2 regions of the Devosia sp. P3_B2 genome follow, and region 2 is predicted to be linked to the other one. Evidence: predicted binding sites of a transcription regulator. Region 2 holds the regulator's gene; the other holds the start of a gene.
The links. Region 2 encodes LexA, which represses DNA repair genes until DNA is damaged. Its sites were predicted from a motif close to TGTTCNNNNTGTGTTCNG; they were not measured.

Region 1 (4,417 bases), on a different contig from region 2:
CGGTGCGGCCGGCAGCCTGGGTGACGACGCTCTCGCTGGAGAAGCGCTCGATGGCTTCCTCAAGCAGTTGCTGAACCGACAGATCGTGCGCCTGCCGCTGCCAGCCGCAGAAGGGGCGGCCGTCATACTCGATGCTGAGGCGGTAGCGGGGCATTAGCCCGCCCGTTCCGGCAGCGCCCCGGCTCCGCGCAGGAACGTGGCGGCATCCATCGCGCCCTTGCCCTCGCGCTGCACCGCGGTCAGCCTCACGGCACCGCTGCCACAGGCGATGGTAAGATCGGGAAGGATTGTGCCGGGCGCGCCGAAGCCTGGGATCAGGGTCGAGCGCAGCGCCTTGATGCGGGTCGGCGTGCCGTTGAGCTCGAGTTCGAACCAGGCGCCGGGGAATGGCGAGAGGCCGCGGATCAGGTTGTGGACCTCAGCCGCCGGCTTGCCCCAATCGATGCGGGCTTCGGCCTTGTCGATCTTGGCGGCGTAGGTCACGCCTTCTTCGGGCTGCGGGGTGAAGTGCAGGCTGCCGCGTTCGAGTGCCGCCAGCGCCCGGCCCATCAGGTCGGCGCCGACCAGCATCATCTTGTCGTGCAGCTCGCCCGAGGTCATGTCGGGGCCGATGGGCATTTCCTCGATCAGGCCGACGGCGCCGGTATCGAGGCCCTCGTCCATCTGCATCACCATGATGCCGGTGCGCGCGTCGCCGGCCATCACCGCACGCTGGATCGGCGCGGCGCCGCGCCAGCGCGGCAAGAGCGAGCCGTGGAGATTGAGGCAGCCGAGACGCGGCGCTTCTAGGATCGGCTTGGGCAGGATCAGGCCGTACGCGACGACCACCGCAACATCGGCATCGAGCGAGGCGAACACTTCCTGCTCGGGCGCCTGCTTGAGGCTGCGCGGGGTGAAGACGGGGATACCGAAGTTCTCGGCCGCCTCGTGCACCGGCGACTTGCGCTCGGCCTGGCCGCGGCCGGCGGGCTTTGGCGCACGGGTGTAGACGGCGACGACTTCGTGGCCGGTGGAGACGATCTCGGTGAGGGTGGGCACGGCGAATTCCGGCGTGCCCATGAAGATGATTTTCATATGTTCCGGTCTCCCGGTGGTCGCCTTCTCCCCTTGTGGGAGAAGGTGGCGCGCAGCGCCGGATGAGGGGTCCCGCGAAACGAAGTGTAGCGCGATCCGAGCGAAGCGAGGAGCGACCCAGTGCGCGGAGAGAGACCCCTCATCCGCCCTTCGGGCACCTTCTCCCACAAGGGGAGAAGGCGATCGCCTCACTAAGGTGCTAACCGACCTTCTTGGCCAGGCGCTCCGCTTTCTGGAACTTCTTCAGCACGCGGTCGCGCTTCAGGCGGCTGAGGTAGTCGATGTAGAGCACGCCATCGAGGTGATCGAGCTCGTGCTGCACGCAGACCGCGAGGCGGTCCTTGGCGTCGAGTTCAACTTCCTTGCCGTCGAGATCGGTGTAACGGACGGTGACTTCGGCCGGGCGCTCGACGTCGTAGTAGAGCTCGGGGATGGAGAGGCAGCCCTCCTCCGTCGTCACGGTCTCGTCCGAGTATTTGAGGATCTCGGGGTTGATCATGACCAGCGGCGCCGGCGTCTCGTCTTCCTTGGCGAGGTCCATCACCACGATGCGCTTCAGCTCGCCGATCTGCGGCGCGGCGAGGCCGATGCCCGGCGCGTCGTACATGGTGTCGAGCATGTCCTTGGCGAGCTGCTTGATGCCATCGTCGATCTTCTCGATCGGCTCTGCAATAGCGCGCAGGCGCTCGTCGGGCAGGATCAGGATGGGGCGCTTGGCCATGAACGTTCAGTCCTTCATCGGGGGTTGCCGCTGAATATGGTATTTCCCGGGCGCCGGTCAACGGCCAGCCGGTTTACGCTTCGTCAACGATAATTGGGGCGAACGTGAACAATGCGGGAACAACTCGGTCGAATCGTGTAGGCTGCCGCGATGGATCGTGTGCTCTTCGTCATCGCCGACTATCCCGTCACGCTCGAGATCGCCGCGTTTGCGGCGGCAGGACTGTTCGCGGCGCTATTGATCGCCCTCCTGGTGGTGATGGTGCGGCAGTCGCGCATCCGCACCGAGGAAGCGCAGCAGCGGGCCGATGAGGCGGCCGCGGCGCAGCTCAAGGCGCAGGAGACCGAGCGTTATATCGCCGACATGCTGCGGGTACAGTCGGAGATGACCGGCCGGATGCAGACGATGAGCGAGATCTTCGGCTCGCGCACCTCCGACCTCGCCCGCCTCGTCAATGATCGACTCGACAGCCAGGGCCAGCGCATCGGCGCGGCAATGCAGGAAGGCAACGCGAAGACCAACGAGAGCCTTGCAAAGCTCCAGGAGCGGCTGGCGGTGATCGACCGGGCGCAATCCAACATCACGCAGCTCAGCCAGAACGTGGTGTCGCTGCAGTCGATCCTCGCCAACAAGCAGACGCGCGGGGCGTTCGGCCAGGGCCGGATGGAAGCGATCATCGGGGATGGGCTGGCCCAGAATGCATATGCGTTCCAGGCGACGCTCTCGAACGGCAGCCGGCCGGACGCACTGGTCTACATGCCCAACGGCGCGCCCTCGCTGGTGATCGACGCCAAGTTTCCGCTCGAGAGCTGGCAGGGTTTTTCGGGCGCCGGTGAAGGCGAGGACCCGCGGTTTGCGGCCAGCCGCTTCCGCAACGACATGGGCGTCCACATCAAGGCGATCTCGGAGAAGTACCTGATTGCCGGGGAGACTGCCGATACGGCCTTCCTGTTCGTGCCGTCGGAATCGATCTTCGCGGACCTGCACGAACATTTCGAGGATGTGGTGCAGCGCGCGCTCAAGGCCCGCATCGTCATCGTCTCGCCGTCGATCCTGATGCTGTCGATTCAGGTGGTGCAGGCGTTGCTGCGCGACGTGAAGATGCGCGAAGAGGCGTATCGCATCCAGACCGAGGTGCGGGCGCTGCTCACCGATGTCGGCCGGCTGGACGAGCGGGTGCGGAAGCTGCAGACGCATTTCACCCAGGCCGCCGGGGATATCGGCGACATCGTCACGTCGTCGTCGAAGATCGTGAAGCGCGGCGAGCGCATCGAGGCGATGGAGTTCGACGAGGCGCGGCCGGAGCAGCGTCTCGCTGGAGAGTAGTGAATCACTCGGGCAGGCGGGGGACGACCCCCAGCCGGCCCTGATGCTGAAAGACTAGCTGGCGAGCACGTGCATCGGCGCCGGCAGGATGCTGTCGAGCAGCTTGGTGCGCCCCTCGGTGACGGCTGCAAAGGTGCGGATGTCCTCGGGTCGGCTCAAGAGGTAGCCCTGCGCGGTCTGGCAGACCTCGCCCTTGAGGAACGCCAGTTCCTCCGCCCGCTCTACGCCTTCAGCGACCACCGGCACGTTGAGCCCGCTGCCCAGCCCCAGCACGGCGCGCACGATGGCGGCCGACTGGTGGTTGTTGTCGACCGAGCGGATGAACGACTGGTCGACCTTGATCTTCGAAAACGGGAAGGCGCGGAGATTGGCCAGCGACGAGTAGCCGGTGCCGAAATCGTCCATGGCGATGCGGACGCCCAGCGCCCGGATCTGCCGGAGCGTCGTCACCGCCCGCATCATATCGCGGATCAGCGCCGTCTCGGTGATCTCGACCTCGAGCCGCGAGGGCGAGAGCCCGGTCTGGATCAGCACCTCGTGCACGGTCTGCGCGAAGCTGGCCGAATGCACCTGCACCGCCGAGACATTCACCGCGATCGACAGCGGCGACTTCCAGCGCGCAGCCTCGTTGCAGGCGGTGCGGAGCACCCACTCACCGATTTGCAGGATCAAACCGCTCTCCTCGGCGACGGGAACGAACACCGACGGCGGTATCTCGCCGCGTTCGGGGTGCTGCCAGCGCACCAGCGCCTCGAAGCCGGTGACTTCGCCGGACTGGATATCGACCTGCGGCTGATAGACGAGGCGCAGCTGGTTGCGCGACACGGCGTGGCGCAGGTCGTGCTCCAGCAGCCGGCGATCGCGCACTTCGGCGCCCATGGCATTTTCGAAGAAGCGGTAGATACCGCGACCGTCCTGCTTGGCGCGATAGAGCGCGGTGTCGGCGTGCGTCATCAGCTGTTCGGCGGTGTCGGCATTGTCGGGGAACAGTGCGATGCCGACCGAGGCCGAAATCAGTGCCCCGCTCGACGACTGATCGTTGGTCCGGCGGAACGCATCGAGCATCTGCTCGGCGATGCGGCCGGCGCGGGCCGGCGTGCCGATATCGCCCAACAGCACGGCAAACTCGTCGCCACCCAGCCGCGCCGCGTCGCCCTGGCCCTCGATGGCCCCGAGCAAGGCCTGGCCGACGCGCTGCAGCAGCGAGTCGCCTGCGGCGTGGCCGAAGAGGTCATTGACCTCCTTGAAGCGGTCGAGATCGAGGCACAGCACGGCAAACGTCTGGCCGTGCCTGCG
Region 2 (4,417 bases):
AGTACATCTCGCGCCTGCGCCGCCGCCTCGCTCCCTATGCGCTCACCGTGCGGGTCGCCCGCGGCCTCGGCTATTACCTCGATCGGATCGCCGACTGATGGTGCGCCCCTACTCGCTGCGCCGGCGTCTGCTGCTGTGGCTGATGGTTGCGCTAATTGCCGTCGCCACGCTCGCGGTGGTCGATACCTGGCGCGAGGCTAGGGACACCGCAACCTCACTCTCAGACCGCGTCCTCGCCGGCTCCGTCCTCGCCATCGCCGAGCGGGTGATCGTCACCGAGGATGGCGAGCTCGAGGTCGACGTACCCTATGTCGCGTTGGAGATGCTGACTTCGGCGGCGCAGGACCGGGTTTTCTACCGCGTCGACGGTCCGGAGGGCTTCATCACGGGCTACCAGACCCTGCCGACCTCTGATGCAGCGACGGCCGACATCGCCTATTCGGACGCCAGCTTCCGTGGTGAGCCGATCCGCGTGGCGGTGCTGCGACGCGCGGCATCCTCCGGCGTCAGCGCCATCCCGTTCACGGTCACCGTCGCCGAGACCACCATCGCCCGCACGCAGTTGACCCAGACCCTGCTCCTCCGCTCTGCCATTCGCCTTGCGCTGCTCATCCTCTCCGCCGCGGTGATCCTCTGGCTGGCCGTCGGTTTCTCGCTCGCCCCGCTCTACCGCCTCCGCGATGCCATCTCGCGGCGGGCCCTCGATGACCTCAGCCCCATCGAACAGGAGGTTCCCCGCGAGGTGCAGGGCCTAGTCGACACGATCAACTCGTTCATGACGCGGCTGTCGTCAGCTCTCGATGCCCTGCGCCATTTCACCGGCAATGCCAGCCATCAGCTCCGCACGCCGCTCACCATCATCCGCACTCAGTTGGCGCTGGCGCTCCGCGCCGATAGCCCTGCCGCGGCACGGGAGGCGGCCCGCACCGCCGACGCCGCGGTGGTGCACGCCGAGCGCGTCCTCGCGCAACTGCTGCTCCTCGCCAGGATCGACGAGGCTGCGTCCGATCGGCTGCAGTTCCAGGTTGTCGATCTGTTCGAGCTCGCCCGGGAGCGCACAGGCGACTATGTCGTCCGCGCCCATGCCGCCGACATCGATCTTGGCCTCGAGGGCGAAGGACCGGCGCTGGTCCGCGGCGACCCGATGCTGCTCGGTGAACTGCTGAGCAACCTCATCGAGAACGCCATCGCCTATGCTGGACCCGACGCCGAAGCGACGGTTCGCGTCGCCACAGGGGACCGCGTGGTGCTGCTGCAGGTAGCCGACACCGGCAAGGGCGTCGCCGCCGAGCAGTTGGCGGCAGTGCGCAAGCGCTTCAGCCGCGGTAACAGCGACAAGCCCGGAGCTGGCCTCGGGCTGCCCATAGTCGAAGAGATCGCGGGTCTGCTCGGTGGCGAACTGACGGTCGCATCGCAGCCTGGCAAAGGCTTCAGCGTGCAGCTTACCCTACCCGCCGAGCCGCAATAATCCGGCGGTGGCGCGCGTCGACCGATGCGCCGGCACGCGCCAGTGTATCCCGTAGTCAGTGCACGGGGATCATCAGGTGGGCATAGGGAGTGTTGGGCCACATCACATAGGGCTGGGTGTGGTCGGGATGCTCTTCCTTGGGATAGCCGGCCAGCATCTCGTCTGCGACGTTGAAGATCATGACGTGCGGCCCGTCGACCATCCACTCGTGGCCGGCGGGCGGCGCCGTCGCGAACGGATCCATGTTGTCGGGCGCCGACTCGCCCTGCAGCATGTAGCCGAAACCGACCACGCCCTCGGGTGGGTCCTTCTTCTCGCTATATGCCGTCAACCACGCCATGCCTCCGGCGTCGACGCATATTGGATCATTGGTGGGCGAAGCCAGGTTGTCCGGCATGCAGGTAAAGCCGTTCGTTCCCTCCTTGAGCGTCTTCATCTGCATCTGAGCATCGAAGTTCACGACCGTGGCATTCTGGCCCACCGCCACCGGCGCTGCCGACAGCGCGTTGGCGACCAATTCCGCATCGGTCATTTCGGCCGCCACGGTGGGGCTGAGCAATATCCCCAAAATCATTGCGGATATGGCATAACGGCTTGATTTCATAGACATGTTTTCCTCCTCAGAAACAGTCCAGTTCACTGGCCCGTGGAAACGAGCACAGCTCCAGCTGAGAAGGTTGGGTGTGCGGGTTCGACACGCCAATCTCTCGACGGTATGCCCTGGTGGACAGCAGGTCAACGAAACGCAAGGCCCCGACGTCGAGAGGATTTCGCGGCCACTTTCGGCGCGCCAGGGGCGCCATCGTAACGCAATATTCATCGTCCGATTGCAGAACATAACTGGAACACGTATAACACGTTCAGTCTTTGTTCCGATTCTGCTCACGGGGCCGCCATGCTGACGCGCAAGCAACACGAACTTCTGATGTTCATCCACGAGCGGATGAAAGAATCCGGCATCCCACCGTCGTTCGACGAGATGAAGGATGCGCTCGATCTTCGCAGCAAGTCGGGCATCCACCGGCTGATCACTGCGCTCGAGGAGCGCGGCTTCATCCGGCGCCTGCCCAACCGGGCCCGGGCGCTCGAGGTGATCAAACTGCCGGACTCGATGAATCCATCGCTCGGCGGCCGCAAGGCGCGCTTCGAGCCGAGCGTCATCGAGGGCAATCTTGGCCGGGTCGCGACCCCGCCGGCACGCCCAGCGGCTCAGGTGGCCAACGCCGACGCCTACCGCGCGGTCACCGTCCCGGTGATGGGCCGGATCGCCGCCGGCACTCCGATCGAGGCCATCCAGACCCATAGCCATTCCATCATGGTGCCGCCCGAGATGCTCGGTGCGGGTGAACACTATGCTCTGGAAGTGCGCGGCGATTCGATGATCGATGCCGGGATTTTCGATGGCGACACCGTGCTCATCAAGAAGCAGGACGCCGCTTCGACCGGTGAGATCGTCGTCGCCCTCGTAGATGACGAGGAGGCGACGCTGAAGCGGCTGCGCCGTCGCGGCAACTCGGTAGCGCTCGAGGCCGCCAACCCGGCCTACGAAACCCGCATCTTCCCGCCCGACCGGGTGAAGGTGCAGGGCCGCCTGGTTGGCCTGCTCCGCAAATACTGAACTCCTGACCTGCCGCCAATCGGGTCTCCGGGCCGGCTGCCTCAGCCGGCCCTTTTTCTTATGAATCCGGACGCTGCGGTCAACAATTGCACTAGGGCCGGGCTGGCAAAGACGTTACGTTCCGCGCCGCTGGCAGCAAGTGGCGCATCGGATCTGAAGCGCCGCCTGCGAGCGGCTTTCGCGATCATACCAGGAGAGTGGACCACCTTCCCGATTGCGATGTAGCGGCATGGCTTGATGCGCGGCAAACTGGCGGCGCAAGGGAGAGGGTTTTGGCAGGACAGGTCGAATGGGTCGCCGTCGATTGGGGCACCTCCAATCTGCGGGCATGGGGAATAGATTCCGCCGGTGAGATCGCCTTCTCCCGCTCGTCGCCGGACGGCATGGGTCGTCTCAGCCGCGAGCAATATCCGGATGTGCTGACCTCGCTGCTCAACGGCGTCGCCGATGACGTCGAGGACGTACTGATCTGCGGCATGGCCGGCGCGCGGCAGGGCTGGATCGAGGCCCCCTATCTCGACGCCCCCGCCGAACTCGGTCGCATAGCTGCCGGCGCCGTTGCGCCCGATATGCCAGGCCCACACAACCCGCGCATCCTGCCCGGCGTCTGCCTCCGCGATCTGGGTGCGGAGGACGTGATGCGCGGCGAGGAAACCCAATTGCTTGGGCTCTCGGCACTGATCCCCAACTTCTCCGGCCTCGCGGTTATGCCAGGCACCCACAGCAAGTGGGCGCTGCTCTCCGGCACCAAGCTGGAACGCTTCTCCAGCGCCATGACCGGCGAGATATTCGAGCTGCTGCGCACCCACTCGGTGCTGCGCCATTCGCTCGGTGGCGAGCTCGAGGGCGAGGATCGCGATGTCGGCTTCGCTGCCGGTCTCGACCAAGGGCTCGAGCGGCCCCAGCGCTTGACCGCGACGCTGTTCAAGGTCCGCGCCGGCTCCCTGCTGTCGGGCCGCAGCCCGGCATGGTGTGCCGGTTTCCTCTCGGGCCTGTTGATCGGCGCCGAGATCGGGGGCCAGCGCGACTGGATCGGCGAGGCGGAGATTCCGCTGGTCGGCAGTGTCGGCCTTTGCGGGTTGTACCAGATGGGCTTTGAACGGCTCGGCGCCCGGACCCGCATCGTCGATGCGACCGACGCCACCCTCGCCGGACTCAAGGCAGCAAGACAGGCATAGAAGTTCATGGACCACCGCCACATCATCGCGATCCTTCGCGGCATCACGCCTCCCGAAACCCTCGAAGTTTGCGACGCCCTCGTGCTCGCCGGCATCACCATGATCGAGGTCCCACTCAATTCGCCCGAAGCGCTGCGCTCGATCGAAGACGTC

Region 1: the regulator LexA is predicted to act here: its motif matches at 1,900-1,917, upstream of AC1DV8_RS13115 (DNA recombination protein RmuC).

Annotation. Positions count from the first base shown of each region.
Region 1 covers NZ_JBFUGO010000008.1:67,036-71,452, reverse strand. Annotated here, with positions in the region: gene truA (tRNA pseudouridine(38-40) synthase TruA) at 1-154, opposite strand, end outside; gene fmt (methionyl-tRNA formyltransferase) at 154-1,074, opposite strand; gene def (peptide deformylase) at 1,274-1,795, opposite strand; gene AC1DV8_RS13115 (DNA recombination protein RmuC) at 1,946-3,121, shown strand; gene AC1DV8_RS13110 (bifunctional diguanylate cyclase/phosphodiesterase) at 3,176-4,417, opposite strand, start outside.
Region 2 covers NZ_JBFUGO010000010.1:21,774-26,190, reverse strand. Annotated here, with positions in the region: gene AC1DV8_RS14995 (response regulator) at 1-98, shown strand, start outside; gene AC1DV8_RS14990 (sensor histidine kinase) at 98-1,468, shown strand; gene AC1DV8_RS14985 (hypothetical protein) at 1,524-2,078, opposite strand; gene lexA (transcriptional repressor LexA) at 2,364-3,086, shown strand; gene AC1DV8_RS14975 (2-dehydro-3-deoxygalactonokinase) at 3,359-4,264, shown strand; gene AC1DV8_RS14970 (2-dehydro-3-deoxy-6-phosphogalactonate aldolase) at 4,271-4,417, shown strand, end outside.